DNA from 4 places in the Variovorax sp. genome. Region 4 is predicted to be linked to each of the others. Evidence: predicted binding sites of a transcription regulator. Region 4 holds the regulator's gene; each other region holds the start of a gene.
The links. Region 4 encodes sigma-54, which starts transcription at its own class of promoters, with help from an activator protein. Its sites were predicted from a motif close to TGGCANGNAANCTGCTTT; they were not measured.
Positions count from the first base shown of each region.

Region 1: the regulator sigma-54 is predicted to act here: its motif matches at 5,603-5,620, upstream of ACQY8B_RS22920 (TorF family putative porin).
Region 2: the regulator sigma-54 is predicted to act here: its motif matches at 5,459-5,476, upstream of ACQY8B_RS15105 (ammonium transporter).
Region 3: the regulator sigma-54 is predicted to act here: its motif matches at 4,013-4,030, upstream of ACQY8B_RS06460 (DUF2126 domain-containing protein).

Region 1 is NZ_OZ257247.1:4,890,779-4,898,421, forward strand. Features, by position in the region: gene ACQY8B_RS22895 (FAD-linked oxidase C-terminal domain-containing protein) at 1-636, opposite strand, end outside; gene ACQY8B_RS22900 (LysR substrate-binding domain-containing protein) at 756-1,640, opposite strand; gene ACQY8B_RS22905 (SMP-30/gluconolactonase/LRE family protein) at 1,667-2,599, opposite strand; gene ACQY8B_RS22910 (ammonium transporter) at 2,814-4,250, opposite strand; gene glnK (P-II family nitrogen regulator) at 4,280-4,618, opposite strand; gene ACQY8B_RS22920 (TorF family putative porin) at 4,686-5,555, opposite strand; gene ACQY8B_RS22925 (YifB family Mg chelatase-like AAA ATPase) at 5,777-7,321, shown strand; gene ACQY8B_RS22930 (serine/threonine protein kinase) at 7,344-7,643, opposite strand, start outside.
Region 2 is NZ_OZ257247.1:3,185,819-3,193,461, reverse strand. Features, by position in the region: gene ACQY8B_RS15130 (hypothetical protein) at 1-773, opposite strand, end outside; gene ACQY8B_RS15125 (DUF4139 domain-containing protein) at 918-2,561, opposite strand; gene ACQY8B_RS15120 (PaaI family thioesterase) at 2,760-3,185, shown strand; gene ACQY8B_RS15115 (acyltransferase family protein) at 3,115-4,338, opposite strand; gene ACQY8B_RS15110 (LytTR family DNA-binding domain-containing protein) at 4,492-5,394, shown strand; gene ACQY8B_RS15105 (ammonium transporter) at 5,546-6,748, shown strand; gene ACQY8B_RS15100 (succinylglutamate desuccinylase) at 6,829-7,643, shown strand, end outside.
Region 3 is NZ_OZ257247.1:1,303,423-1,311,065, reverse strand. Features, by position in the region: gene ACQY8B_RS06475 (circularly permuted type 2 ATP-grasp protein) at 1-398, opposite strand, end outside; gene ACQY8B_RS06470 (oxepin-CoA hydrolase, alternative type) at 497-1,345, opposite strand; gene ACQY8B_RS06465 (DNA internalization-related competence protein ComEC/Rec2) at 1,489-3,963, opposite strand; gene ACQY8B_RS06460 (DUF2126 domain-containing protein) at 4,104-7,634, shown strand.
Region 4 is NZ_OZ257247.1:4,598,640-4,606,282, forward strand. Features, by position in the region: gene ACQY8B_RS21520 (cytochrome b) at 17-607, shown strand; gene ACQY8B_RS21525 (YceI family protein) at 607-1,188, shown strand; gene ACQY8B_RS21530 (YceI family protein) at 1,233-1,889, shown strand; gene ACQY8B_RS21535 (hypothetical protein) at 1,929-2,186, opposite strand; gene ACQY8B_RS21540 (LysE family translocator) at 2,332-2,976, shown strand; gene ACQY8B_RS21545 (phospholipase D family protein) at 2,994-4,595, opposite strand; gene ACQY8B_RS21550 (RNA polymerase factor sigma-54) at 4,606-6,219, opposite strand; gene lptB (LPS export ABC transporter ATP-binding protein) at 6,240-7,034, opposite strand; gene lptA (lipopolysaccharide transport periplasmic protein LptA) at 7,031-7,643, opposite strand, start outside.

The DNA of each region.
Region 1 (7,643 bases), 290 kb from region 4:
GATGACCAGCGCGAGCAGGTCGAGCCCCGGCGCGTCGAGCGCGTCTCCACCGAACTCGATGGGCTCGCCCTCGGCCGTGAAGCCGCGCACGCGCAGCACGTTGTGCAGCGTCAGGCCGTACTTGAGGCAGTGCACGCCGCCCGAGTTCTCGGCCACGTTGCCGCCGATGGTGCAGGCGATCTGGCTCGACGGATCGGGCGCGTAGTAAAGGTTGAAAGGCGCAGCGGCCTCGCTGATCGCCAGGTTGCGCACGCCGCACTGCACCACCGCCGTGCGGCTCACCGGGTCGATCTTCAGGATGCGGTTGAACTTGGCGAGCGACATCGTCACGCCCATGGTGTGCGGCATGGCACCGCCCGACAGCCCGGTGCCCGCGCCGCGCGCCACCACGGGCACGCCGAGCTGGTGGCAGGCCTTGAGCACGGCGGCCACCTGCGCCTCGGTCTCGGGCAGGGCCACCACCAGCGGACGGGCACGGTAGGCGGTGAGGCCGTCGCACTCGTACGGCGTGGTGTCTTCGGCGTGCCAGATCAGCGCGTGGGCTGGCAAGTGTGCCTGCAGCGCGCGGACCACCTGGGACTGGCGCTCTGTTTTCTGTAGCAAATCTTGTTGCGTGGGGGTGAGCGGCGCGTTCATCGGCGGGCCTCTTTTCTTCTGTTCGCGGATGTCTCGGGTGTACCGCACTCTACGGACATTCCGGCAGCCCCGGGTTGATGGATTTTTGCCGGGTGCTTGAGAGAACTTTGCCGGCGTCGTCAGCGCAGGCTCTGTTCGAGCCAGTCGGCAAAGGCCGCGCACTCCCAGCGCTCCAGCGTGCCCGGCTGCCAGCAGATGTAATGCCGGTGCGGCGACGCCACCGCTTGGTCGGACAGCGCCACCAGCCGCCCCGACTCGAACCACGCCGCGCCCATCTTCTGCCGCACCAGCGCCACGCCGAAGCCGCTGGCGGCGGCGTCGTACACCAGCCCCAGGTCGTTGAACTGCGAGCCGACGTGCGGCTCTGGCTGGTCGAGCCCGCAGCTCGCGAACCAGGTGCTCCAGGGCTCGAGCGGGCTGCGGATCAGCCGCGCGCTCGCAATCTCGGCCGCGCTGCGGAAGCCATGGAACGGACCGAATTCGTTGAGGTAGCTCGGGCTGCAGGCGGGCACCACCTGCTCCTCGAGCACGAGGCGGTGCTCGCAGTCGGCGTAGCCGCCAGGGCCGTAGCGCACTTCAAGGTCGGCCTGCTCTGCCGTCACGTCGAGCAGCGGGATCGACACCTGCAGCACCAGCTCGATGTCGGGGTAGATGTTGCGAAACAGCTCGAGCCGGGGCATCAGGAACTGGCGGCTGAAGGTCGGCGTGACGGCGATGCGCAGGCGCGTTGCGCGCTGGGCCGCGCCTGCGCCCAACGGCGTGGCCTGCAGTGCGGCAAGCCCGGTGCGCACGTTCGCAAGATACGCCGCGCCGTCGGCCGTGAGGCTGAAGTCGCTGCGCCCGAACAGCTTGAAGCCCACGTGCGCCTCGAGCTGACGAATGCGGTGGCTCACCGCGCTTGGCGTGACGCACAGCTCGTCGGCCGCACGGCCCGCATGCCGCAGCCGCGCCACGGCCTCGAAGGTCAGCAGGCACTGGATGGGCGGGATGTGCTGCAGGGCCATGCGCGCCTGGGAACCCTCGTCGGCCTTCAGTCTTCGAAGAAGCTCACCGGCAGGCCCGGCGTGTCGACCCGCATCGCGATCACCGTGCCCGAGGCCGGGCGCTGCGCGATCTCGTCGGCGGGCCGGCCCTTGCGGGCGCTGGTGACGAACAGGGTTTTCAGGTCGTCGCCGCCGAAGCAGGGCATGGTCGGGCACTGCACCGGCACCGCAACGGCCGCCACGCGTTCTCCCGAGGGCGAAAAGCGCAGCAGCTGCGCGCCTTCGAACATGGCCACCCAGTAGTGGCCCTGCGCATCGATGGTGGCGCCGTCGGGGCGGCCGTCATAGTGCAGCGGCGACGCGGGCGTCCAGCCTTCGGGCTTGGCGTCGAACTGCTGGAACACGCGGGCATGCGAGAGCGAATTGGCCTCGGCGTCCCAGTCCCATGCGTGCACCACGTGCGCCGCGGTGTCGGCCCAGTAGAGGGTGCGGGCGTCGGGCGAGAAGGCGAGGCCGTTGGCGGTGGTGGCCTGGTTGGCCATCTGCGTGATGGTGGGCGAGATGCCCGTGTCGCTGCGCGCGTCGAGGCAGTACAGCGCGGCGTTGGGCCGGTCCTTGGCCTCGTTGAGCGAGCCGCCCCAGAAGCGGCCCAGCGCGTCGCACTTGCCGTCGTTGAAGCGCATGGTGCGCACGTCGTGCTCCACGCGCGCCATCGCGACCAGCTCGCCGCCCCATTCGCGCGCGCGGTAGAAGCCGTCGCGCAGCGCAATGACGAGGCCGCCGCTGCGCGCCGGTGCCATGCAGCCGGGCTCCGTGGGCAGCGCCCAGCGCTCGACCGTGGCGCCCGTCGTGCCGATGTCGCCGCGCGTTCGCAGCACGGCGCGGCCAGGAATGTCTAGCCAGTAGAGCGATCGTTCCTGAGGGTGCCAGAACGGCGATTCGCCGAGCTCGCAGAGGCTGTCTTCGATGGAGGTCCACATGGTGGGCTGATTGTGCTCCCGCCCATTGCGTCGACGGGCAAAAAAAAGCCCGCCGGCGCCGGAGCGCTTGCGGGCTGAACATCCAAAGGAGACCTCGCTTGAAAAACTCGTTCTTCAATTCAGGAGCACCGCGGAACCGGCTCCGCCGGGCCGCAGGTGCTGCCCCCTGCAAGGGGGTTGGCGTAGCGACACGAAGTGCGCGCAGCCTGGGGGTTTACCTGTTATATGCGGTCTCGCCGTGCGAGGAGATGTCGAGGCCTTCGCGCTCTTCTTCTTCCGACACACGCAGGCCGAGGGTCAGGTCGGCGATCTTGTAGGCGATGAAGGCCACCACGCCGGACCACACGACCGTGAGCGCCACGCTCTTGATCTGGATCCAGACTTGCGCGCCCATCGAGAAGGTGTCGGGCGTCGCGCCGCCGGTGCCGCCGAGGCCCTTGGCAGCGAACACGCCGGTCAGGATGGCACCCAGGATACCGCCCACGCCGTGCACGCCGAACACGTCGAACGCGTCGTCCGCACCCAGCATGCGCTTCAGGCCGCCCACGCCCCACAGGCAGACCAGGCCGGCCAGCAGGCCCAGCACGATCGAACCCATCGGGCCGACGAAACCGGCGGCGGGCGTGACGGCCACGAGGCCGGCAACGGCACCGGACGCAGCGCCCAGCATCGAGGCCTTGCCCTTGTGCAGGCTCTCGCCCAGGATCCACGACAGCGCGGCGGCAGCGGTGGCGAGCACCGTGTTGATGAAGGCCAGGCCGGCCAGGGCGTTGGCGGCACCAGCCGAGCCGGCGTTGAAGCCGAACCAGCCGACCCACAGCAGCGAAGCGCCGACCATGGTGAGCGTGAGCGAGTGAGGCGTGAACGCTTCCTTGCCGTAGCCGACGCGCTTGCCGACCATGTAGGCACCCACGAGACCGGCCACACCGGCGTTGATGTGCACCACGGTGCCGCCGGCGAAGTCCAGCGCGCCGTCCTTGCCCAGCAGGCCGCCGCCCCACACGATGTGGGCGATCGGCACGTAGCTGAAGGTGAACCACAGCACCGAGAACAGCAGCACGGCCGAGAACTTGGCGCGTTCCGCGAAGGCGCCGACGATCAGCGCCACGGTGATGGCCGCGAAGGTGCCCTGGAAGGCGACGAACACGTATTCAGGAATGGTGGTCAGCGCACCGAAGGTTTCCTGCGTGATGCCCTTCATGAAGATCTTGTCGAAGGTGCCGAAGAAGTTTCCGTCACCCGAGAAGGCCAGGCTGTAGCCGTAGATGGCCCACAGGATGCTGATGAGCGAGAAGATCACGAAGACCTGCATCAGCACCGACAGCATGTTCTTCGAACGGCCCAGGCCGCCGTAGAACAGCGCGAGGCCGGGGATGGTCATCAGGATCACGAGGAGGGTCGAAGTCAGCATCCAGGCGGTGTCGCCGGAGTCGATCTTCGGAGCCGGTGCAGCGGCGGGTGCGGCTGCAGGCGCAGCAGCAGCGGGTGCCGCAGCTGCATCGGCCGCCGGAGCCGCAGCGGGCGCTGCCGCTGCGGGAGCCGTTGCGGCCGGTGCCTCGGCAGCAGGCGCTGCCGGGGTCTGTGCGAAGCCGGAGGTACCGGCGGCGAGCACGCTCAAGCCGAGCGCAAGAGAGACAAGCAGTTTTTTCATAATCGTTGTTCTTTCGGGCCTGGACTCGATCAGAGGGCTTCGCGGCCCGTTTCGCCGGTGCGGATGCGAACGACCTGCTCGAGGTTGTAGACAAAAATCTTGCCGTCACCGATCTTGCCGGTGCGGGCGGCGCCTTCGACGGCTTCGATCACGCGATCGACGAGGTCGTCGGAGACGGCCGCTTCGATCTTGACCTTGGGCAGGAAGTCGACCACGTACTCCGCGCCGCGATAGAGCTCGGTGTGGCCCTTCTGGCGTCCGAAGCCCTTCACCTCGGTGACGGTGATCCCCTGCACGCCGATGGCCGACAGTGCTTCGCGCACCTCGTCGAGCTTGAACGGTTTGATGATGGCTGTGACCAGCTTCATGAGTTTTCTCCTTTGGATGGAAATGAAACGATGCGGCAGCTTGGGCCGCACCTCGTTGTTCTGCTGCTTACAGCGTCTTCGTCAGCGTGAGGATGAAGCGCGCCTTGTTCGGCGAGTAGGTGGTCTGGCCGATGGGGCCGAAGCCGAGGTCGACGCCGGGGTTGGACACCGCGAGGTACGAGCTCTGCTTGTTGGCGCCCTGCACCGAGCCGGTCAGCGACAGGCCGTTGCCGAAGTCGTAGCTCGCGCCCACGTTGTAGTCCACGTAGCTCTTGTAGCCCAGGCTGCGGATGTCGCTGGACATGTTCGTGTAGCCCACGGCTGCCTTCAGCGTGACCTTGGGCACGATTTCCTTGCTGTACGACAGGTTCAGGTAGCCGGTGTTGGTGCCCTTCAGGCCCGAGCCGGCCTTGTTGCCGGCGTAGCCGAAGTAGTCCTTCGACACGGTGTGCGAGTACTTGGCGGTGAACGAGCCGAAGGTTTCGTTGGCATAGGTCGCGCCGACGTACAGCTCGGTGGTGTTGCCCGCCGAGTTGCCCGGGTAGATATAGGTGAGCGCGCCCACGTCCATGTCGAGCGGACCGGCCTTGAACTTGTAGCCGCCGTAGAGGTCGCTCTCGATGCTGTTGCCCTTCTGCCAGTTGACGCTGGAGTTCCAGTTGCCCACGTAGAAGCCGCTGCTGCCGAAGGCATAGTCGAAGCCGCCCTGGATCGCGGGCTTGAAGCCCTTGGTCTTGGCAAAGTCGTTCTTGCCAATCATGTCCTGGTCCTGGCCGCGGAACTTGTAGTTCGAGGTCAGCGAGATGTTGCCCGTGAAATCCGGGGCGGGCGCGGGCGCTGCTGCTGCGTCGGTCGTCGCCTGAGCCAGGGCTGCGCCCGAAGCGGTCAATGCAGCGGCCAGAACGATCATCGCCTTGGCGGCGGTACGGTGCGTCATCGGGAAACTCCTCGCGTGTGAAGTGTGTTGTTGGACCTGAGAGGCTCAAAGCAGGGAGCGTGCCAAACTGCACAAATACCTGTGCCCCATGCGACTCGCTTGCGTCGCGTTGTGAGCGAAATCGTTACAACGCTTGTTTCGAGCGGTTGCGGCTTTCAACAGGTCCGCACCACCGCGGACACACCAAAGATGGACGCACCATCTTGGGGACAGGGAGAGAAATGAGTTTGTCTTTGGTGCAGGGCCGAGCCTTGCTGGGGCTGGAAGCGGCCAGTGTCACGGTCGAGGTGCATCTGGCCAACGGCCTGCCCAGCTTCACGCTGGTCGGCCTGGCGGAAACCGAGGTCAAGGAAGCCCGCGAACGGGTGCGCTCGGCCATCCAGAACGCGGGGCTCGAATACCCCAACAACAAGAAGATAGTGGTGAATCTGGCCCCCGCGGACCTTCCCAAGGACTCCGGGCGCTTCGACCTGCCCATCGCGCTGGGCATCCTCGCGGCCAGCGGGCAGATCGACAACGCCAGGCTGGCCGGGCATGAGTTCGCGGGCGAACTGTCCCTGTCGGGCGAGCTGAGGCCGGTGCGCGGCGCCCTGGCAATGGCGCTGGCCCTGCACACGCGCGGCGTGGCGACGCGGCTGGTGCTGCCCCTGGACAGTGCGCACGAAGCCGCGCTGGTGCCCGACAGCGAGGTCTACGGCGCACGGCACCTGCTGGACGTGGTGCGGCAGTTCGTGGTCGACACCGAAGCGGCCTCGCAATGGCCCGATCCGCCGCCCGACGGCTGGGCGCGGGTCCACGCGGCGCCCGGCGCGAACGCACCGCGCTACGCCGACCTGGCCGACGTCAAGGGCCATGCGGGCGCCAAGCGCGCACTGGAAATCGCCGCGGCCGGCGGACACAGCCTGCTCATGATGGGCGAGCCGGGATCCGGCAAGTCGATGCTCGCGCAGCGCTTTGCGGGGCTGCTGCCGGCGATGAGCATCGACGAGGCGCTGGAGAGCGCGGCCGTGGCCAGCCTGGCTGGCCGCTTCGCGACGGAGCGGTGGATGCTGAGGCCTACTTCTGCGCCCCATCACACATCCAGCGCGGTGGCGCTCGTAGGTGGAGGCTCTCCGCCCAGGCCCGGAGAGATTTCGCGCGCGCACCACGGCGTTCTCTTTTTGGACGAATTTCCGGAATTCGCCCGCTCGGCGCTGGAGGCACTGCGCGAGCCGCTGGAGACCGGCACCATCACCATTGCCCGCGCCGCGCGAAGCGCCGAATTTCCGGCGCGCTTTCAATTGATCGCCGCGATGAACCCCTGCCCTTGCGGTTATCTGGGTTCCGCGTCGAAGGCCTGCCGCTGCACGCCCGACCAGATCTCGCGCTACCAAGGGAAGCTCAGCGGCCCGCTGCTGGACCGCATCGACCTGCACATCGAGGTGCCCGCGGTGTCGGCGCAGCAACTGCTCGATGCGCCTCCCGGCGAATCGACGGAGAGCATCCGCGGCCGGGTGATCGCCGCGCGCGAACGCGCGATGCAGCGCCAGGGCTATGCCAACCAGTCGCTGCAGGGCAGCGCGATCGACAAGCACGCCGGGCTCGACGATGCGGCCCGCAAGTTCATGTTCAACGCGGCGGCCAAGCTGGGATGGTCAGCGCGCAGCACGCACCGTGCGCTGAAGGTGGCGCGCACGATCGCGGACCTGGGGTCGGCGGAGGCGGTGCAGGTGGAGCATCTGGCGGAGGCGGTGCAGTATCGGCGGGCGCTGCGCGGTAGCGCCTGAATCCGGACGCAGCTGCAGCCTCCTACTTGAACTCGTGGCTCACCACAGGCGCCGACTTGCTGTCCTGCACAGTCACCCGTTGCCGATACACCTCGAGCTCGCCGTTGCGCACCTCGATGTTGTAGATGCCGGGCCGCAGCGGCAGCGACTTGAGCGGCGGGCTCACGCCGCGGTCGGCGCCGTCGACGAATACCTGGCCCCACGGGCGGATGTTGAGCACCACGCGGCCCATGCCCGGTGCGGTGGCGGTCGCGTCGGGTGCGACCGCCACCGCGGGTGGCGACAGCCGGTTCAGCTCGGCGATGGCGTTGCGCGCGTCGCG
Region 2 (7,643 bases), 1.4 Mb from region 4:
TGCGGCCCGGCCGCCTTCAGCGCGCGCTGGTAGAGCGCGACGCGCGTGGCCGATACCGGCCGGCACAACGGCCGGCTCACGAAGCGCGTGAGGCTGAGCCCCGGCACCACGTAGCGCCCCGGGTTGAGCCGCGCGAAGCGGATGTACGCCTGCAGCGCATAGAGCATGTCGGCATGCAGCGCGTCCATGCGCTGCTCGGCGTCCTTGCCGATCTGCGCGCGGCCCTTGGCGTCTTTCTTCAGCGGCATGCCGAGGATGTCGGCCATGTCGATCTCGAAATGGGTGAAGTCGCCATACGGGCGCTTGCAGTCGATCATGAAGGTGCGCCAGTTCGCGCGCTGCAGCAGGCGGATGTGCTCGTCGGTCACGTCGAAAGCCTCGCGCTGGCCGAAGGGCGGCTGGAAGGCGTAGTGCCCCTGCGCAAAGCTCGCATGCAGGAAGAAGGCCGAGGCCACGGTGGTGAAGCGTTCGACTGCCGGCGACGCGGCGCCGTCGAGCGCTTCGCCGAATTGCTCGAGCGTCAGGTCGGGCGGCACGATGCTGGGTGCGCCGGATTCGCAGTCGATCCACTCGGCCTTGCTGCGGCGGAACCAGTCGATGTCTTCCTGCGTGATCTCCACGCTGCCGATGGCGGTGGCCGGCAGGGCGGGTTCCGGCGGCGCGGCGGCAGCGGCGGGCGCGCTTTTCCGTTCGCAGCCCGAGACGGCGAGCAGGGCGGACGCCGCGCACGCGGCCGACAAGGCCAGCGCGCCTCGCCGATGAATCCTTCTCACGTTTTTTCTCCCATGGAAAAGCAGTTGGGTCCATGAGGATGCCACGCCGGCCTGACTCGGATCTGAGGACGCGTTGCAAGTGCCGGTGCCACCCGGTAGCCCGGCCGCCCGGCCGCCCGGCAGCCCGGCAGCCCCGCCGGAGGCTCAGCGCATCTGCAGCCGCGCGTCCTTCGGGTAGCCGATGGTGTAGTCGGCCGCCACGCGGGCGGACTTGCCGGCGTCGAGGTCGAAGCGCCACATCGTCAGGCCGGGCTGCTTGTTCCACGACAGGTCGTCGGGCCTGGGCGCGAACTGCGAGCTCACGCGCACCTGCTCGTCGACCGACACCGGCGCGGCCTCCAGCACCTCCACCGTGATTGGCGTGCGGTGGCGGTTCTCGACCACATAGGCGCGTTGCACCTTGCGCTCGGCGCGCGAACCGGCGAAGCCGCCGGTGCCCTGGTTGTCGCGCTCGGGCTCGGCCTGCACGCGCACCAGCTCGTCGCGCCCGAAGGACAGCGTCAGGCGGGCATCGGTGGGGGGACTCCAGCGGCCATTGCCGACGAATGCGCCGTCGCGGTACAGCAGCATCGGGCCGGCCGGCCAGACGCCGTCGGGCTGCGCCATGTCGGCGACCAGGAAGGCGCTGGCATCCACGCGCGGGCTGGTGCGTGCGACCAGCCTGGCGGTGTCTTCGTGCTGGCCCAGCGCCAGGGTCACGCGCTGGCCGTTGGAGGGCACGTCGATGCTTTGCGGCACTGAAAACTCGGTGGCGAAGCTGCTGTCGAACGCGCTCACGTCGAACAGCGGTGCGCGGCGCTCCCGCAACTGCTTGGCGTTCTCGGGGGGCGTGGCTATCGGCGCGGCGGCTGGCATCGGCGCCATCTCGTAGTTGCGCGGGCGCGCCGGCGGTGGCGGCTCCACGCCGATGCGCCATGCCGAAGGCAGGCGCCCCGTGGTTTCGCGGCGCGGCTGGCCGGTGGAGAGCACCAGCTTCACGCCGCGCCAGTCTTCGCCCGTGGCCTGCGCCACCAGCGCCTGGCGTTCGATGCGGACCTTGCCCGTGCCGCTGTCGAGCAGCGCGCGGTAGCTGGGCGTCCAGCCGGGGCCGTTGACCTGGTAGCTGAGTTTGACGTCGGCGTCCGCGCTGGCTGCCAGGGTGACCGTCACGGCCATCACCTGGTCGCCGCTGCTTTGGGTGCGGGTGCGCTCGGCGAGAAGAGGGTTGAGCTGGCGGTCGATGTCGGTCTGCCGGCGCTGGATCTGGTGCTGCTTGAGCAGTGAATCTTGTCCGGTGCGGCGCATCGCCTCGGTCATGGCCGCGAGGTTGCGCGCATCCATCGGCGCGCGGGCGCCCTGGGGCGCGTCGCCGCCGCTGCCGGCCAGGCCCTTGAGGTAGCCGTTGACCATGCCGAGCGCATCGCTTTCGGCCTGCAGCGCGGCCTTCTGGTCTTCCAGCTCGCGGATGCGGCCGTCGAGCGCGCTGCTCGCGCACTGCGCGGAAAGCTCGCGCGCCTCGCCGAGCACCGAGGTCTCGCCGACGCGCACCGATGCGTCGGCCGACACCTGCAGGCTCTGCACGTCCAGCCCGGCGGGCAGGCAGGCGAAGGTGACCGAGCGGCTGCCGGCCGCCACCCGCGCCACGCGATCGATGGTGGCGCTGCCGGGATAGACCTTGACCTGGGTAATGCGCGAGCCGGAAAAGCCGGCCGGCTGCGTGGCGGCTTGCCCCTGCGCGCTGAGACTCAGCACCAGCAGGACGGCGGCGCCGGCGGTGGCGCGAAGGAAGACGGAGGTCGATGCTTTCATGGGATGCCTTCGAAGAAAGTGGGACAGACCCCCACTGCTACGGACTGGCCTCGCGAACGGGGTTAAGGCATCGCAAGAAAATTTTCGGCCGCTGTCGCCAAGGCAACCGCCGGCGCGCGGGCGGTCACGCGCGCGACGACGAATGCGCGGGGTGGTTCGTAGAGTGGGCCGCAACACTTTTCCAAGGACCTGCACGCCATGCTCGACACCATCCAGGCCATCAACAAGACAGCCGCCTTCAACCGCTGGGCCGGCTTCGAAGTCACGAGCGCCGCCAACGGCGAAGCCGAGCTGCGCATGGACTTTCGCGAGGAAGACATGGGCCAGTACGCCGGCTTCCTGCATGCGGGGCTGATCGGCGCGCTGCTCGACACCGTGAGCGGCTTCGCGGCCGCCAGCGTGGCCGGCCGCGTGCTGGCGTCGCATTTCTCGGTGAACTGCATCTCGCCCGCCGTGGGCCGCGCCTTCGTGGCGCGGGGGCGGGTGGTGAAGGCCGGGCGCAAGCAGGTGTTTGCCGCGGCCGAGCTCTATGCGCAGGGCGAGGGCGATGCCCTCAAGCTCGTGGCGACGGGGAACGCCATTCTGGTTCCGGTGGAAGAGGCTGCCGCGAAGCCGGCCGCCTGAGCTTCAGCCCGAACAGCGGCCGCAGGAAGTCGACGCGGCGAATCAGCCCGTCGGTCAGCGCCCAGCAGCCGAAGATGGTCAAAGCCACCAGCAGCGCGGGCTCGACCGCCGGGCCGAGAGCAAGCGGGGCCAGCAGTACCACGCCTACGATGATCAGCGTCTGGTGCAGCACGTACCACGGGTACACCGACTCGTTGGCCCAGCGCAGCCAGGGCCAGGGCCGGTTCAGGTACCGGTGCCCGTAGCCCAGGATGGCCGAGACCGTCAGCCACAGGTAGAGCACGCGCAGCACGTCCATCGACAGCCCCGAGGGTGGCCCGCTGGTGACGGCGCGCAGCGCGAAGAAAGTGGCGATCACCGCGAGCGCCGATGCAAGGGACACCCGGCGCAGCCGCTCCAGTTCCTTCCAGACGCCGGTGTCCACGCCCATCCAGTAGCCGTAGAGGAACATCGTGAAATAGATGCTGTGCAGATGGAAGTCACGCACCAGGTTGTGGGTGGCCGGAAAGCGCGAGGCCAGCAGCATCGTCCACAGCAGCAGCGGCACCGCCGGCAGCAACAGCAGCTTCCAGCCGCGCAGTCCGTTGAAGCCGCGCCGCACCCGCTGGCCGGCGGCGGACTTCCACAGCGGCAGTGTCAGCGCCACCAGCGCCGTGTAGGTGAACAGGTAGGGCAGGTACCAGAGGTGGTTCCAGGTGATGCCGAAATCCGCGCCGTCGAAGGCCTGCTTCGGCCACGGCGCACTCATCGACAGGTAGCGCAGCAGGAAGGCGCCGAAGCCCGGCGCCACCATCCCGTTGGCCACACCCTGCGCATAGGCCTGGTAGGGCACGATCACCGCCATGCCGAAAACCAGCGGCAGCATCAGCCGCAGGCCCCGGCTGCGCAGCAGCCCCCAGGTGCCCTGGCCCCGGCTCAGGAAGCCCAGCGACACGCCGGAGATGAGGAACACCAGGTCCATGCGCCAGAGGTTGAGCATTGCCATCGGCCAGCGCAGCCATTCGGCCTCGTGAGGGCTCTTGAGGTGCCAGTGCCAGCCGGCCACGTAATACATGCCCACGTGATAGAGGATGACGAAAAGGAAGGCCAGCGCACGCAGCGCGTCGATGTCGTGGCGGCGATGGTCTGGCGGGGTGTGGTTGGCGGCGTGCATCTTGGGGCCTCGAAGCTGGAAGGCCGCGATGTTCGGCCGCACGGCGCTGCAGCCGCGCACCGCAGGGACGGATTGCCCCCGCTTTGTGACGAGCGGTGGCCGCCAGGGACGAAATCCGCCGGCCCCAGGGGCGATTTCGCGAGAATTCCGGGCATGGGCGATCCACGCAAGAACCTGTACGAACGCTACGAGCCGATCCGCCGCTATGTCGAGGTGGGCTTCTGGATCGTGCTGATGACGCTGCAGGCCGTGTTCAGCACCCTGGTCGCGATTGCCGACGTCGGCACGCGCGCCGTGCCGCACGCCCGCTGGGAGGTCGTGACCTGGGAGGTGTCGAGCCACCTCATGCTGTTGCTGCTGGTGCCGGCGCTGGTGGCCATCGAGCGCCGGCTGGCGCCGCTGGCGGGCAGGCACTGGGTCCGGTTCCTGGCCTGGCACCTGGCAGCCAGCGTGGCGGTCAGCGTGGTCCATGTGGCCGGCATGTTCGGGCTGCGCTCGCTGGTCTATTCGATGGTTGGCGAGCACTACGGCTTTTCCAGCTGGACCGCCCAGTGGGGCTATGAGTACCTGAAGGACGTGCGGGGGTACGCCAGCATGATCTTCGGCATCTGGGTCTACCGGCGGTTCTTGCTGCGGTTGCAGGGGGAGGCCCGGGTGCTCGATGCGCCGGAGGAGGGCGTGACAGAGGCGGCGCCCTCCATGCCGCAAGCACCCCCACCGCCGCCCCCGCGTCCCGAACGCTTCCTCGTGCGAAAGCTGCGCCGCGAATTCCTCATCGCCGCCACCGACATCGACTGGCTGCAGGCCGAGGGCAACTACGTGGGCCTGCACGTCAACGGCCACGATTACCTGCTGCGCGCCACGCTCACCGACTTCCTGACCCAGCTCGACCCCGACCGCTTCGCGCGCGTGCACCGCAGCCACGCGGTGAACCTGGGCCGCATCAAGGAAATCGAGCCGCTGGACGGCGGCGACGCCCGGCTGCACATGCACGACGGCACCACGGTGCCTTGCAGCCGCCGCTACCGGGACGCGCTGCGCGCCGGCGCGGGCTGATCCGGTGCGCAAGCGGGCTTGGGAAGCCCGCTATTGGTTCGTACTGCACCATCAAAGAGCTTCCAGGCACCTTTTTTGCTTGCTTGTAGCGCCGCTCCGAGCAATTCGGGTGCGTTGCACCAAATCAAACCAAAAACTGCAAGAAGCTTCAATGGACGCACTCAAACAGGGCGCAGACGCGCTGTTCATCCTTCTCGGCGCGATCATGGTGTTGGCCATGCATGCCGGTTTTGCCTTTCTGGAGCTCGGTACCGTCCGAAAGAAGAACCAGGTCAATGCGCTGGTGAAGATTCTGGTCGACTTCTCGGTGTCGACCATCGTGTACTTCCTGGTGGGCTACGGCGTGGCCTATGGCACGCATTTCTTCGTGAGCGCTACTGAACTGTCGGCAAGAAGCGGCTACGAGCTGGTCAAGTTCTTCTTCCTGCTGACCTTTGCCGCAGCCATTCCGGCCATCATCTCGGGCGGCATTGCCGAGCGCGCCAAGTTCTGGCCGCAGCTCATCGCCACGGCAGTGATCGTCGGTTTCGTCTATCCGCTGTACGAAGGCATCGCCTGGAACAAGCACTTCGGCATCCAGGGCTGGATCGCCTCGCTCACCGGCCACGAGTTCCATGACTTCGCGGGCTCGGTGGTGGTCCATGCCGTGGGCGGATGGCTCGCGCTGCCGGCCGTGCTGCTGCTGGGCGCGCGGCGCAACCGCTACCGCGGCGACGGCTCGCTGAGCGCGCACCCGCCGTCGAACATCCCGTTCTTGGCGCTGGGCGCATGGGTGCTGTGCGTGGGCTGGTTCGGCTTCAACGTGATGAGCGCGCAGAGCATCGACAAGATCTCCGGCCTCGTCGCCGTCAACTCGCTGATGGCGATGGTCGGCGGCACGCTGGTGGCGCTGGCCATGGGCAAGAACGACCCCGGTTTCGTCTACAACGGTCCGCTCGCGGGGCTCGTGGCCATTTGCGCCGGCTCCGACCTGATGCACCCGCTGGGCGCGCTGGTGGTGGGCGGCGTGGCGGGCGCGATCTTCGTCAAGATGTTCACGCTGGTGCAGAACAAATGGAAGATCGACGACGTGCTCGGCGTGTGGCCGCTGCACGGCCTGTGCGGCACCTGGGGCGGCATCGCGGCGGGTATCTTCGGCACGCAGGCGCTGGGCGGCATGGGCGGGGTGAACGTGTGGGCGCAGCTCATTGGCACGCTGATGGGCGTCGTCTGGGCCGGCCTGGCGGGGTGGGCGGTGTACGGCGCGCTGAAGAAGGCGGTCGGGTTGCGGCTGACGCAGGAAGAGGAATACGACGGGGCGGACCTGTCGATCCACCATATTTCGGCCACGCCGGAGCGTGAAGTGAACTGGTAATGGGCCCTGGCGGCGTGCGAGGCGCGAAACGGCCATCTGTAGCAAACTTGCCGGCTGCTTCGCTCACTCCCTACAGCCCCATGACCCAATCGCCCCCTGCCCTCGAAGTCCTCCCCCGCGACCTTTCCGCCTACCGCAAGGGCAACGTCGGCATCGACTACGTGCACCGCTTCGAGTCGGGCAAGCCTGGCCCGCACGTGCTCATCAACGCGCTCACGCATGGCAACGAGATCTGCGGCATGACCGCGGCCACGCACCTGCTCGACAACAACGTGCGTCCGAAGATCGGCACGCTCACCGTGGCCTTCGCCAACATCGAGGCCTACGAGTCGTTCAAGGAAGAGGCGCCCTTCGACAGCCGCCAGATCGTGCACAACCTGAACCGCATCTGGTCGCCCGAGTGGCTCGACGGCACGGAAGACAGCCCCGAGCTGCGCCGTGCGCGCATCCTGCGCCCGGTGGTGGAGGCGGCCGACCACATCCTCGACATCCACTCGACCAGCCAGCCCGTGGTGCCGTTCTGGGTGTACCCGGCGTTCGAGCGCAACGCCAAGGTCGCGCTGGCCATCGGTCGCCCGTCGGTGCACCTGGTGATGCCCGACGGCCTGGGCTCGGGCACGCCGCTGATCCAGTACGGCAGCCATGGCGGCCCGGACGGTAAGGGCGTGGCGATGGTGGTCGAGTGCGGCCAGCACTTCCTGCGCTCCGCGTCGGAACTCGCGACCGCCGTCACCTATGACTTCCTTGCGTACTTCGGCCTCGTCGACAAGGACCCGGCCACGCCGCCGCCCGAGGCGCAACGGCGCTTTCAGCTGCTGCAGACCTACGTCATCAAGTCGGAAGACTTCGCCTTCGTGCGCCCGCTGATCGGCTTCGAGACCTTTGCCAAGGGCGA
Region 3 (7,643 bases), 2.6 Mb from region 4:
TCGGGGCGGAACTGCGCGTTGTTCAGGATTTGCTCGGCCGGGATGATGCCGGCCTTGATGATTTCCTGGTCGTGATAGACGTCATGCAGGAAGCGGTTGAGCGCCGTGACGCGCTGCACCAGTCCCTTTTCCATGCTGTCCCACTCGTGGGCCGGGATGATCCGCGGCAGCAGGTCGAACGGGATGAGCCGCTCGGTGCCGGAACCGTCTTCGTCCTTCGCGCCGTAGACGGCAAAGGTAATACCGACCCGGCGGAAAATCATTTCCGCCTCTTCGCGCCGCGAACGCATCACCTCACCGGGTTGCTTCGCGAGCCATTGGTCGTAGCGCTTGTAATGCTGTCGGATCGCAGCCCCCGCATAGGGCAACTGCTCATACATCTCGTCGAATTTGTGCATGGAACGACCAATCTCCTTGAGCCGTAGCTTAGCAAGTTCGAGGCCAGTAGAACCCCTTATGCGGCGGCCGGAGACGGGTCGAAGCTCTTTTTTCCTGGCTACCGCACCGTGCTTTCGGCCGGCGGCTGCTGCTTCTTGCGCGGCGAAAGGAATTCCTTGATGCGCTCCCCGCTCTCGTCGCTGTAGAGGCTGGCGACGGAAGATTCGCGCTCGGCGTCGAGCTGTTCCCTCCGGCTGCGGCCCCGGGCCGAATACACGAGCTGCTTGATGCGCGCCTGCACCTCGAACGGCCCACGCGAAAGCTGATGCGCCCATTCGAGCGCCGTGGCGCAGGCGTTGCCGCGCGGCACCACCTTGTTGACAACGCCCCAGTCGTGCAGCCGCTTCGCGCTGCAGGGTTTGCCGTCGAGCAGCATTTCCAGCGCGGCCTGCGGCGGCAGGGAACGCACCAGCGAATCGGAGCCGCCGGCGTCAGGCGTGAGGCCGAGATTGACGTAAGACATGGCGAACCTGGCGTCTTCCGCCGCCACGATGAGGTCGCAAGCCAGGCACAGCGAAAAACCGCCCGCCACGGCCGCCCCCTCGACCGCCGCGATGACGGGCTGGGGCGCTTCCTGGATCGCCATGATCCATTCGTGCAGTGCCTCGAGGTGGCCGTGCTGCTCGGCCTCGGGCAACTTGCGCTGCCGCGCCAGCCGCCGCAGGTCGCCGCCGCCGCTGAAGTGCTCGCCCTCCCCGCACAGCACGATGGCGCGCACCGTGCGAAAGCCGGAGGTGGCCCGCAGCGCCTTGGCCGCCGCACGGTAGACCGACGGGTTGTCCGCGTTGCGCGCGGCCGGGTTGCTGAGGGTCAGCACCAGCACCGGACCCTCGCGGTGCGTCTTGAGCCGCGGGCCGGACGTGGCCGTCGCGCTCGCGCTGGTGATGGTCGGGACGGCGGTCGTCATGGCGCAGGCCGGGAAAACCGGCCCCACCGGAAACTGCTGCGATCGTGCATGGCATCCCCTTTTCGTTGTGTCAGGACCATACAACGCATCGGGCGGCCGTTGGCGCGATCCGGAAGAAGAATGCTTTTTGTCTAATTTGACAATTAATTCACGATTTCGGCGCGCGCGGGCAGGCGATGCCGCCAGTAGCGCTCGTGGCGCTCGCGCTCACAGGCGACATCGGCGGGCTGCGTGCTGCGCCAGTGGGCGGCGCCGCAGCGGGGGCTGTCTACCAGCCGCACCCCGTGTGCCGCGTACCGCGCCGCCACCTCGGGCGCCGGGTGGCCGAAACGGTTGCGATAGCCCGCCTGGACCAATGCAATGCGCGGCTGCACGGCATCGAGGAATGTTTCGCTCGACGAGGTCTTGCTGCCGTGATGGGGCACCAGCAGCACGTCGGCGCGCAAATCCGGCGTGCGCGCGATCAGCGCGGACTCCTGCATCCGCTCGACATCGCCCACCAGAAGCGCGGCGGCACGGCCGTTGCCGATGCGCAGCACGCAGGACACGGAATTGGGCTTGATGGTGAAGGCCTGGTAGTCGTCCGCCACGGGGTGCAGCACCTCGAAGTCCACGCCGTCCCAGCGCCAGCGCTGCCCGGCCTCGCAGCGCTGAGCCGGGTGCGAGGCCTGCAGCGGATGCGCGGCCTCGATCGAACTCCGCAACTCCGCTTGCGGCTGCATCGCGAGCACCGCCTGCGCCCCGCCCGTGTGGTCGGTATCGCGATGGCTCAGCAGCAGCATGTCGAGGCGTTCGCCATGAGCGCGCAGCAGCGGCACGAGCACGCGGTGGCCGGCATCGCTTTCGAGGCTGTAGCGCGGGCCGGTGTCGTACAGCAGGCTGTGAGTGGCGGTGCGAACCAGTACCGCGTTGCCCTGCCCGATGTCGGCGGCCAGCAATTCGAATTCTCCCGCGGCGGGACGCGGTGCCTGCCACAGCAGTATCGGCAGCAGGAACGGCAGGCCAACGGCGCGCAACGACCAGGGCAGGCGCATCACGAGCAATGCGCCGCCAATCACGCCGCAAGCCGCCATCCACCAAGGCGGCGCAGCCATCGACAGCGTGGTCAGCGGCAAGCCGGCGCACCATTGCAGCAGCACCGAAAGCGCACGCACCGCCCACGCGGCCGCGTCCCACAAAGGAGCGATGGCCACGCCCAGCATGGCCAGCGGCGTGACGACCAGCGTGACCCACGGGATCGCGACCGCGTTGGCCAGCAGCCCGACCAGCGACACCTGCTGGAACAGCAGCAGGCTCAGCGGCGCGAGAGCCAGCGTGATGACCCATTGCTCACGAAAGAAACCCAGCAGCCGCGCCGAAGCCCGCGCGCGCGGCTCGCCGGGCACCGACGCATCGGTGGCGAACAGCACGCCCACCGCCACGAAGCTGAGCCAGAAGCCCGCCTGCATCAGCGCCCATGGATCGATCGCCACCACCACCGCCGCGGTCAGCAGCCACACATGCGGCCAAGGCCAGCGCCTGCCGGTGAGCCGCATCAGCGCGACCGTCGCGAGCATCCACACCGTGCGCTGCGACGGCACGCCCCAGCCGCTGAAAAGCGCGTAGAGCCCGGCCAGCAGCACGCCGCCGACCAGCGCGGCCTGCTGTGCGGGCAGGCCCAGCATCAGCCTCGGACAGCGCCGCCACAGCCAGCCAACGACATGCGCCGCCAGCCAAGCGAACATCGTGACGTGAAGGCCGGAGATCGACATGAGGTGAGCCACGCCGGTGGCACGAAACACATCCCAGTCCGCGCGGTCGATGGCCTGCTGGTCGCCCGTCACCAGCGCCGCTATCACCCCGGCTCGCGCGCGGTCGGGCACCCGCTCGAAAATCGCGTCGCGCACGGCTTCGCGTGCGCGCTCGACCGGATGCAGCCAGGTGACGGCGATGCGCTTCGGCGCGGCATCCCGCGCGCCGGTCCGCACATAGCCGTTGGCCTGGATGCCCTGCTCCCAGGCCCACAGCTCGCCATCGAAGCCGAAGGGGTTGACGTTGCCATGCGGCGCCTTGAGGCGCACGGCAAGCTGCCATCGCTCGCCGGCATGCAAGGGACCGATCGGGCTGGCGGATGCGGCCTTGCCTCCGGAAGAGCGGCCCCACAGGCCCGTGTTCTCCGCATACCAGCCGAGGGCGATGCGGTCTGGAACCACCAATGGCTCGTCGACAGACGCATCGGCCCAGCGCGCGGATTCCACGTCGACGCGAAACCGCGTTCCGGCTTCGTTGCGTTGCGGCATCTCCGCGACGACTCCCGTGACCACGAGGTCGCGCCCTTCGAGCGCCGGTGCCAGCGCGCCGTCCGCATGGACCACGGCACGCCAACCCGCCAGCCCCACCCCAGCCATGGCTCCGCACAGCAGGGCAAGCACCATGGCCGGCATGCGCCGTTCGATGAAAAAAGGCCGGCGCCATCGCCGCAGACCCGCCACGGCCGCCAGCAGCAAAACGGCATAGACCCATGCGGGCCAGAGCGACGGCTGCCTCAACTGCAGGGCCGCGCCCAGCAGCGATCCGCCCAATGCGGCGAAGCCTCGCGAGCCGCCCACGGCATTGCCCGACGCGTGAAATCGCGTCATGAAAGAACGTCCGGACACATGATGCAAACCCTCCCCGACTCACGCTCAGTGGCGCGTTAATTGCTAAGCATCTCGGCTAGTATGCGTCTCACCAGAGACATCTTTTCGATGCAATCTGCCAGTACTGCACACAAAAACGCATGTCCATTCACGCCGCTCTCCACCACGTCACCCACTACAAATACGACCGCCTGGTGCAGTTGGGCCCCCAGGTCGTGCGCTTGCGTCCCGCGCCGCATTGCCGCAGCAACGTCATCTCGTATTCGCTGCGGGTCGAACCCGCGGAGCACTTCGTCAACTGGATGCAGGACCCGTTCGCCAACTACCAGGCGCGGCTCGTGTTCCCTGAAAAGACACGCGAGTTCAAGGTCACGGTCGACCTCGTGGTCGAGATGGCGGTCTACAACCCCTTCGACTTCTTCCTCGAGCCGCAGGCGGAGAACTTCCCCTTCAAGTACACGGCCTCGCAGGCCGAGGAACTTGCGCCATACCTCGTGGCCGACCCGGTCACGCCGCTGCTGGAGGCCTACCTCGACAAGGTCGATCGCAAGGAGCAGCGCACCATCGACTTCCTGGTCGGCATCAACCAACAGGTGCAGCAAGACGTCAACTACCTGATCCGCATGGAGCCCGGCGTGCAGACGCCGGAAGAAACGCTGGCCAACGGCAGCGGCTCCTGCCGCGATTCGGGCTGGCTGCTGGTGCAGCTGCTGCGTCACATGGGCCTGGCCGCGCGCTTCGTCTCGGGCTACCTGATCCAGCTCACGCCCGACGTGAAGTCGCTCGACGGCCCCAGCGGCACCACGGTCGACTTCACCGACCTGCACGCCTGGTGCGAAGTGTTCCTGCCGGGCGCCGGCTGGATCGGCCTCGACGCCACCTCCGGACTGATGGCGGGCGAAGGCCACATTCCGCTGGCCTGCACGCCCTCGCCTTCGAGCGCTGCGCCCATCGAGGGCGGCGTTGACGAATCGGAGGTCGAGTTCGGCCATGAGATGAAGGTCACGCGCATCTACGAATCGCCGCGCGTCACCAAGCCCTATACCGAAGAGCAATGGGCCGAGGTTCTGACCCTCGGCGACGCGGTCGATGCGCGCCTGAAGGCCGGCGACGTGCGCCTCACCATGGGCGGCGAGCCGACCTACGTGGCCACCAGCGACCGCGACGCGCCCGAGTGGAACACCGACGCCCTCGGCCCCACCAAGCGCGGCTACGCCACCGAGCTCGTGCACAAGCTGCGCGCCGAGTACGGCAAGGGCGGCTTCCTGCATTTCGGCCAGGGCAAGTGGTATCCGGGCGAGCAACTGCCGCGCTGGGCGCTGTCGATCTTCTGGCGCGCCGACGGCCAGACGCTGTGGCACGACCCCGAGCTGTTCGCCGACGAGCGTTTTCCCACCCACTACACCAGCGAAGACGCACGCCGCTTCACCACCGTGCTGGCGCACAAGCTCGGCCTGACCGAGCGCTACATACAGCCCGGCTACGAAGACATCTACTACTACCTCTGGCGCGAACGCCGCCTGCCGGTGAACGTCGATCCCTTCGACTCGAAGCTCGACGACGAACTCGAACGCGTGCGCCTGCGCCGCGTGTTCACGCAGAAGCTCGACGCGGTGATCGGCTACATGCTGCCCATCGAGCCCGGCAATGCGAACGGCGACGCCCCTGCGCTGGCAGGCCCGGCCTGGAAGACCGGCCCCTGGTTCCTGCGCGACGACCGGCTCTACCTGATCCCCGGCGACTCGCCCATGGGCTACCGCCTGCCGCTCGACTCGCAGCCGTGGGCCAGCAAGGGCGACTACCCCTACCTGATCGAGCGCGACCCGACCGCGCCGCGCGGCGCGCTGCCGAGCGCGGCCGATTACCGCGCGCGGTACAGCACAGGCGCAACCGCCGCTGGTGCCGGCGCCGCCGGCCTCGGTGACGTGCCCTACACCTTCGGCACGCCGCCCGTGGTGCCCGCATCGCTGCGCATGCAAAGCCCCGGCGATGCGGCCAGCGGCGATGCAGCGAACGGCGATGCCGCAGCAGCCGAGGACTCCATCAGCGAGTCCGTCACCACCCGCCAGCCGCTGCGCGGCGAATCCGCCCATTGGGTCACGCGCACCGCGCTGTGCGTCGAAGTGCGCGACCCGCGCCGCGCCAACGGCCCCACGGCCGAGAAGAAGGGCAACGCCTCCGGCGTGCTCTACGTCTTCATGCCGCCGCTCGCGCGCCTGGAGGACTACCTCGACCTCGTCGCCGCGGTGGAAGCCACCGCGCGCGACCTGGGCATGCGCATCGTGATGGAAGGCTATCCGCCGCCACGCGACCCGCGCCTGAAGATGCTGGCCGTCACGCCCGACCCGGGCGTGATCGAAGTCAACATCCATCCGGCCCACAACTGGAAGGAACTGGTCGCCCACACCGAGTTCCTCTACAACGCCGCGTTCGAAACCCGCCTGTCGGCCGAGAAGTTCATGACCGACGGCCGCCACACCGGCACCGGCGGCGGCAACCACTTCGTGATGGGCGGCGCCACACCGGCCGACAGCCCCTTCCTGCGCCGGCCCGAGCTGCTGGCCAGCCTGCTGCTCTACTGGCACAACCATCCGTCGCTGAGCTATCTGTTCTCGGGCATGTTCATCGGCCCGACAAGCCAGGCCCCGCGCGTGGACGAGGCCCGCAACGACCAGGTCTACGAACTCGAAATTGCCCTGAAGGAAATTGCCAGGAACCGCGAGATCTACGGCCAGAACATGCCCGCATGGCTGGTCGACCGCACGCTGCGCAACATCCTGATCGACGTGTCGGGCAACACGCACCGCAGCGAGTTCTGCATCGACAAGCTGTATTCGCCCGACTCCAGCACCGGCCGCCTCGGCCTGCTGGAACTGCGCGCGTTCGAGATGCCGCCGCACGCGCGCATGAGCATTGCGCAGCAGCTGCTCATTCGCGCGCTGGTGGCCCGCTTCTGGGACGAGCCCTACAAGGCCCCCGTCACCCGCTGGGGCACCGAGCTGCACGACCGCTTCCTGCTGCCGACCTTCGTCAAGATGGACTTCGACGACGTCATCAGCGAAATGCGGCAGGCCGGCTTCGCCTTCGACCCCGACTGGTTCGCGCCGCATTTCGAGTTCCGCTTCCCGCTGGTGGGCCAGATGCAGGCCATGGGCGTGGAGCTGTCGCTGCGCAACGCGCTGGAGCCCTGGCACGTGATGGGCGAGGAAGGCTCGGCCGGCGGCACGGTGCGCTATGTCGACTCTTCGCTGGAGCGCATCGAGGTGCGAGTGACCGGGCTGAACGAAAGCCGCCACGTCGTCACCGTCAACGGCAAGGTGCTGCCGCTGCAGCCCACGGGCGTGACGGGCGAATTCGTGGCCGGCGTGCGCTACAAGGCATGGAATCCGCCTTCGGCGCTGCACCCCAGCATCAAGGCCCATGCCCCGCTCACCTTCGACCTGGTCGACACCTGGATGAAGCGTTCACTGGGCGGCTGCCAGTATTTCGTCGCCCACCCGGGTGGGCGCAACTACGACACCTTCCCCGTCAACGCCTACGAGGCCGAGAGCCGCCGCCATTCGCGCTTCACGCGCACCGGCCACACGCCGGGGCTCATGCGCACGCCGCCGGCCACCATCGAGCTGCCGGGCAGCCGCGAGTTCCCGTTCACGCTCGACCTGCGGCGCTGAAGGGGATGC
Region 4 (7,643 bases):
CGCCGGCCCTGCCCCGATGTCCACCGACACTCCTCTTTCCTCCCTCCCCGCCGATCCGCGAAACCTGCGCTACGGCGGCGTCGCCATCGCCTTGCACTGGCTGCTCGCGGCACTGATCGCAGGCTCGCTCGGCGTCGGCCTCTACATGACGGGGCTGCCGTTCTCCCCCCTGCGCCTGAAGCTCTACAGCTGGCACAAGTGGGCCGGCGTCACCATCCTGCTGCTGTCGGCGCTGCGGCTGGCCTGGCGGCTCGGGCACCGGCCGCCGGCCCTGCCGGTGGCGCTGTCGCGCTGGCAGCTCGCGGCCTACCGCACGGGCCATGCGCTGATGTACCTGCTGTTCTTCGCGGTGCCGCTCTCGGGCTGGGCCTACAGTTCGGCGATGGGCGTGCCGGTCGTGTGGTTCGGCGCGCTGCCGCTGCCCGACTTCATGCCGGTCGACCAGCCCTTTGCCGAGGCGGTGCTGCAGCCGCTGCACAAGGGCTGCGCCTTCACGCTGGCGGGCGTCACGCTGCTGCACGTGGCCGCGGCGCTCAAGCACCACTGGATCGACCGCGACGGTCTGTTGAAACGCATGTGGCCCGCGCCACGCAAGGAATCCGCCTGATGAAGCGCCGTGACCTTTTCGTTCCCCTCGCCTTCCTGGCGCTTGCGCCGGGCATGGCCGCCTTCGCCGAGCCGCCGGCCGCGAAGCTGGTCGCCGACAAGAGCCAGATCGTGTTCGTCAGCAAGCAGATGGGCGTGCCGGTGGAAGGCACGTTCAAGAAATTCGACGCCCAGGTCGCGTTCGACCCGAAGAAGCCCGAGGGCGGCAGCGTGGCGCTGCACATCGACACGGCCAGCGCCGGCTTCGGCATTCCGGTGAGCGACGCCGAACTGCCCAAGGCGCCATGGTTCGACGCCGCGCACTTTCCGCAGGCCACCTTCCAGTCGAGCGCGATCAAGGCGCTGGGCGACGGCAAGTTCGAGATGACGGGCAAGCTCACCATCAAGGGCACGGCGAAAACGGTGACGGTGCCGGTCGGCATCGCTGCCGCCGGCGCCAACCAGGCGGTGGCGACCGGAAGCTTTACGATCCAGCGGCTCGACTACAAGGTCGGCGACGGCGAATGGACCGACACCTCGATGGTCGCCAACGAGGTGCAGGTGCGCTTCAAGCTCACCATCGCGGGCCTCGGGCCGCTGTGAAGAACCACCAGGCCGCGCTGCTGCTCACTCACCCCCACCCTTTCATGACATATCCAGCCACCGCCGTGAAGACGAAGCTCATCCTTGCCGCGCTGCTGTCGGCCGCGGCCTTCTCCGGCACCGCCACGGCGCAGGAATACACGGCGCCGCCCGTGGCCGTGAAGCCCGCGGGCGGGCCGAAGAAGAACGCGAACTACGTGGTCGACCCGACGCACACCTTCGTGATGTACGAGATGGGCCACTACGGCACCACCACCAACCGGGGGCGCTTCAGCACCAAGGACGGCTCGGTGCAGATCGACGGCACCGGCACCAGCGGCAAGGTCGACATCACGATGGACATCAGTTCCATCAACACCGGCGTCGACCTGCTCAACCGCCATGTGCAGAGCAAGGATTTCTTCAACGTGGCGGAATTCCCGACCGGCCGCTTCGTGGCCGACCGGATCGACATCAGCGGAGACAAGGTGGTCGACGTGCCGGGCACGCTCACCCTGATGGGGCAGACGAAGCCGGTGACGCTGAAGGCGGTGCGCTTCAACTGCTACCTGAGCCCGCTGATCAACCGCCAGGTGTGCGGCGGCGACTTCGAGACCACGGTGGAACGCAGCGACTGGGGAATTACCTGGGGACTGAACTTCGGCTTCGAGAACAAGGTGAAGCTGCTGGTGCAGGTGGAAGCGGTCAACGTCCAGCCTTAGGCGCTTCCGGCGCCGTGGCTGGCGGCCCCGCCGGCCTGCCTACCTGACGATGGTCTTGCGGGGGCGGCTTGCGGCCAGCGGCTCCTCGCTATCGTCTTTCGGGGCTTTCAGCCAGTTGCGGGCGGCCATCAGGGCACGCGGAAGGTTCAGCAGGACCAGCATCCAGGCGCCCATCGCCACGGCCATCACCGCACCGAACAACAGTTGTTCGGCCAGCGGCGCATCACTCCAGTAGAAGAAGCTCAGCAAAAACGACAGGATCAATGCCCAAATGATCAGAAGGTAGAGATTTTTCATTTTTGTACGCCGCGGAAGTCGGCACACAAAATGTAAACGAAAATTAAATTTAAGTACTACTTATAGTTTACTTTTCAGTCGTTGATCAGCGTGACTTTCTGCACGTTATTCACCCATTTCAAAATTTCCCAAGGAGACAGCCCCGATGGACAACACCCTTTCCTTGCTGGGCATCGCCGGCGCGATGGCAGTGGGCGCAATGAGCCCCGGCCCCAGTTTCGTCATGGTGGCGCGCACGGCCGTGGCCTCGCGCGGCGACGGGCTGGCGGCGGCGTTGGGCATGGGTGCGGGCGGACTGGTCTTCGCCATCGCCGCGATGGCCGGACTGCAGGCAGCGTTCCTGGCGGTGCCGGGGCTCTATCTGGCGATAAAAGGCTTTGGCGGCGCCTACCTCGTCTACCTGGGTTTTCGCATCTGGCGCGGAGCGCGGCAGCCACTGGCTGTTACGCCCGAAGTGGGTAACTCCACCGGCCGACAGGGCCGCGGCGGCCGTACCTTCCTGCTGGGGCTGGCCACCCAGGTCAGCAACCCGAAGACGGCGGTGGTCTACGCCAGCATCTTCGCCGCCTTCCTGCCGCGCGAGGTGCCGCTGGTACTGGCGCTGGCGGTGCCGGCAGTGATCTTCTGCATCGAGACCGGCTGGTACGCCATCGTGGCACTGGCGCTTTCCTCGGCGGCGCCGCGCTCTGCCTACCTGCGCTACAAGGCCTGGATCGACCGCGCGGCCGGCGGCGTGATGGGGCTGCTGGGCGTGCGGCTGGTCTGGTCGGCGGTGCGCGGCGGTCACTGACCGGACACCGGCCGCGCCTAGAGCAGGCTCTCGGGCGTCAGCGGCGCCAGTATCTCGAGCATCGTGCGGTCCCAGAAGCCCGAATCGGGCTCCTCGTGCAGCACGGTGATCTGGCCGGCGTCGTCGCTGACCCATTCGATGTGCCCGTCGTTGCTGCCTTCCGCAAAGCGCAGCCGGTAGGCGCCCTGCTGCTTGAGCACATCGAGCAGCTTGAGCATCTGCTGCGCCATTTCCGGGCTGTGGATGATCAGCCCGATCTCGGTGTTCTGCGACTCCGAGCGCGGGTCGAAATTCATCGAGCCCACGAACAGCGTGCGCCGGTCGATCACCGCCGACTTGGCATGCAGCCGCCCGACCGTGGTGCCGAAGAGCCCCAGCCGCACGCTGCGCCGGGTGCGCGTGGAACTCAGCTCGTACAGGTCGGCGCCGAGCTTGAGCATGTCGGGCCGGTAGCGGCGGTAGGCGGTGTGCACCAGCGGCTCGTCGGTGGCGGCCAGCGAATTGGTGACCACGCTGATCTTCACGCCGCGCCCGCGGATCTCGCGCATCACCTCGAGCCCCGTGGCGCCCGGAATCAGGTAGGGCGAGACGATGGTCACTTCGTCGCGCGCGCGGCGCATCTGCTCGACCACGTTGTAGCGCACGCTGTCGACGTCCAGCAGCGGCACGCCGCCGTACGACGCGGTCTTGCCGATGACCCGGTCGGGCGAGTCGGCATAGGCCTCGGCCAGGGTCCAGATCAGGCCCAGCCTGCCGGCGTTCAGGTCGTCGGCGATCGGGCTGTAGCCCAGCAGGTCGTTGGGCGCGGGCGGTGGTGGCGGCGGGGTGGTGCCGGCGCCGGTAGCGGCATCGAAGCGGCGCTGCAGTTCCTCGCGCGAAAGGCTGCTTGCCACCACCGACTGCACGGGGCGCACGTAGGTGCTGTTCCAGTACTGGTCGAACAGGCTGCCGAGCCGGGGGATCAGCGCGCCGGTCACGAAGGTGTCCAGGTCGAGGAAGTTCTCGCCCGCCGTGCGCGTGAAGTACTGGTTGCCGATGTTGCGCCCGCCCGCCACCGCCATCGCGCCGTCGGCGATGAACAGCTTGTTGTGCATGCGGCGGTTCACGCGGCTGAAGTCGAACAGCGACGCCGCGAAGCGCCTGAGCAGGCTGCCGCGCCCGGCCGGGAACGGGTTGAAGAGGCGCAGCTCGACATTCGGCGTGGCGGCAAAGCCGAGCAGCAGTTCGTCTTCGCCGGAGGTGTAGAGGTCGTCCATCAGCACCCGCACGCGCACGCCGCGCAAGGCGGCATCGCGCAGGGTGCGCAGCAGGTAGCGGCCGGTCTCGTCGTTCTCGATCTGGTAGTACTGCACGTCCAGCGTGCGCTGGGCGCGGCGCGCGAGCTCGATGCGGGTGTCGAAGGCAAAGTCGCCGCCGGGCATCAGGCGAAAGCCGCTCAGGTCGGGGTCGGGCTGGGCGGCCATCGCGAGCTTGCCGAGCGCGGTGTCGGCCGACACGGCCATGGCCCTGGTGGGCGGGCGCGGCGCCTCGTCGGGCAGGGTGGCGCAGCCGCTGAACAGCAGCACGGCCAGCAAAGCGATCACCCAATGGCCCCAGCGCGACATCGGGAGACGGCTCATCGAAGGCTTTCTACAGTGCCTTGCGCAGATTGGCGGGCGCGATGCGCAGCGCCTCGCGGTACTTGGCCACGGTGCGGCGCGCGCACTCGATGCCCTGCTCCTTGAGCATCTCGGAGATCTGGCTGTCCGACAGCGGCTTCTTGATGCTCTCCGAGCTCACGAACTGCTTGATCAGCGCACGCACCGCGGTGCTCGATGCATTGCCGCCGGTCTCGGTGCCCAGCGCCGAACCGAAGAAATACTTCAGCTCGACCGTGCCGAACGGGGTGGCCATGTACTTGGCGGTGGTCACGCGCGAGATGGTGGATTCGTGCAGGCCCAGCTCGTCGGCAATTTCGCGCAGCACCAGCGGGCGCATGGCCAGCTCGCCGTGCACGAAGTAGCTCTTCTGGCGCTCGACGATGGCGTTGCTCACGCGCAGGATGGTGTCGAAGCGCTGCTGGATGTTCTTGATGAACCAGCGCGCCTCCTGCAGCCGCTGCGACAGTGCCTGGCTGCCTTCGCCCTTGTGCGACTTGAGCGCGCCGGCATAGATGTCGTGCACGCGCAGGCGCGGCATGACCTCGGGATTCAGCATGACGCGGAACTTGACGTTGGTGCCCCGGCCGGTCTTGGTGACGATCACGTCGGGAATGACGATGTTGCGCTCGACATCGACGAAACGGCGCCCCGGCTTGGGCTCCAGCCGCGCGATGACCTGCAGCGCCGAGCGCACCAGCTCTTCGCTGCTGCGGGTGAGCGTGGCCAGGCGCTTGAAATCGCGCCGCGCGAGCAGCTCCATCGGCTGCTTGCAGATGGTGATGGCGGTCTTGTAGACCTGTGCCTGCTCTTCGTCTTCGTCGTCCTCGGCGGCCAGCGCGCGCAGCTGGATGCTCAGGCATTCGCCCAGGTCGCGCGCGCCCACGCCCACCGGCTCCAGGCTCTGCAGCAGGCCGAGTGCCACCTGGAAGTGGTGCACCAGGTCGTCGAACTGGTCGTTGTCGTCGCCGGCCAGGCCCGAGGCCAGCGCCGGCAGGGAGTCTTCGAGATAGCCGTCGTCGTTGAGCGACTCGATCAGGAAGCGCAGCGCGGCGCTGTCGTTCTCGCTCAGGCGCAGGCTCAGTGCCTGGCGGTGCAGGAACGACTGCAGCGATTCCTGGCTGCGCGCAAGCTCGGTGGCGTCTGCGCGCTCGTCGTCGCCCAGGTTGTTCTGGCGCGCGGGGGCGTCGCTGCCCCACTCGCTGTCGTCGGGCGCCATGTCGACGGTGCCGTCGCCTTCCCAGTCGGGCTCGCGCTCGGCGATCTCGGCGGCGGGGCCGTCGGAATCGGCCGTGGTGGTGGTGCTGGTCTCGGTCGAGGCGGCGGAAGTGCTGGCCGGCGGCGGGGTGAACTCGCTCTCGCCGTCGCCGCCCTCGCCACTTTCGCCGCCGTCATCGCGCGCGACGGGGGCGTCGGCCGTGTCGAGCCCGAATTCCTCGCGCGCCGCTTCTTCCGCGGTGCGCTCGAGGAAGGGGTTCTCGTCGAGCATCTGCTCCACTTCCTGGCTCAGTTCGAGCGTGGAAAGTTGGAGCAGCCTGATCGACTGCTGCAGCTGTGGCGTGAGTGCCAGATGCTGCGAGACGCGAAGGGACAGCCCTTGCTTCATGTGGAGAACCCGACCCTTCCTTACATGCGGAAGTGTTCGCCCAGGTACACCCTGCGTACCTCGGCGTTGTCGACGATCTCCGAGGGCGTACCTTGTGCCAGCACATGCCCGTCGCTGATGATGAACGCGTGATCGCAGATGCCCAGCGTTTCGCGCACGTTGTGGTCGGTGATGAGCACGCCGATGCCGCGCTCCTTCAGGAAGCTGATGATCCGCTGGATTTCGATCACGGCGATCGGGTCGATGCCGGCAAAGGGCTCGTCCAGCAGGATGAAGCGCGGCTGGGTGGCCAGGGCGCGTGCGATCTCGACGCGGCGGCGCTCGCCGCCCGACAGCGCCAGCGCCGGCGAGTCGCGCAGGTGGTCGACGCGCAGGTCGGCCAGCAGTTCGGACAGGCGCTCTTCCATGTGCTGCCTGGACAGCGGCACGAGCTTGCCGCTCGCGTCGGGCTCATGCTGCAGTTCGAGCACGGCGCGCACGTTTTCCTCCACGGTGAGCTTGCGGAAGATCGAGGCTTCCTGCGGCAGGTAGCTCAGGCCCATGCGCGCGCGGCGGTGGATGGGCATGTGGGCGATGGGCTCGCCGTCGATGGTGATGTCGCCCGCATCGGCGCGCACCAGCCCGACGATCATGTAGAACGAGGTGGTCTTGCCGGCGCCGTTGGGGCCGAGCAGCCCGACGACTTCACCCTTCTGCACGTCGAGCGAGACGTCCTTCACGACCGTGCGGCTGCCATAGCTCTTCTTCAGGCCGCGCGCCACCAGGCGGCTGCCCGGTGCGCCGTTGGCTTCCTGGGTTCCAGCGGTTTCGATCACTTGCGGGTTTCTCCATCGCCACCGAGCGTGGTGGTCGAGCGCAGGCCCGTGCCGGGTGCCGGCGTGGACGCTGCCGGCGCGGCGGGCTTGGCTCCGGCCGGAGCGCCGGGCGCGGGCGCCGTGGCGGCCTTGGGTGTCAGGATGGTCTTGACGCGGCCGCTCGGGGACGATGCGTTGACCGCGGTGTTCGGCGGCACGGTGGAACCGTTGACCGTGTAGGTGTCGTTGCTCTGGTCGTAGACGATCAGGGCGCCGGTGCTCACGTCGTTCGGCGTCGAACCGAGCAGGCGGCGCATTTCTGCGTTGCGGATGAACTTGACGTTGTCGGCGCGGCTGTCGTACTCGATGACTTCGGATTCGCCCTCGATCCACTCGTCAGGTGCGTTGCGCTTCTGCTTGTAGTAGGCCCGCTTGCCGGGTGCCGCCGTGACCACGCCGTACTGGTAGCCCTCGGCGTCCTGGCGGACATCGAGCCGCGCGCCGCGGATGATGATCGTGCCTTTTGTTACCAGCACGTTGCCCGTGAACACGCTGGTCTGCTTGAGGTCGTCGTAGCGCATGGCATCCGACTCGATGTTCATCGGCTTGCTGCGGTCGGCGGTCTCGGCC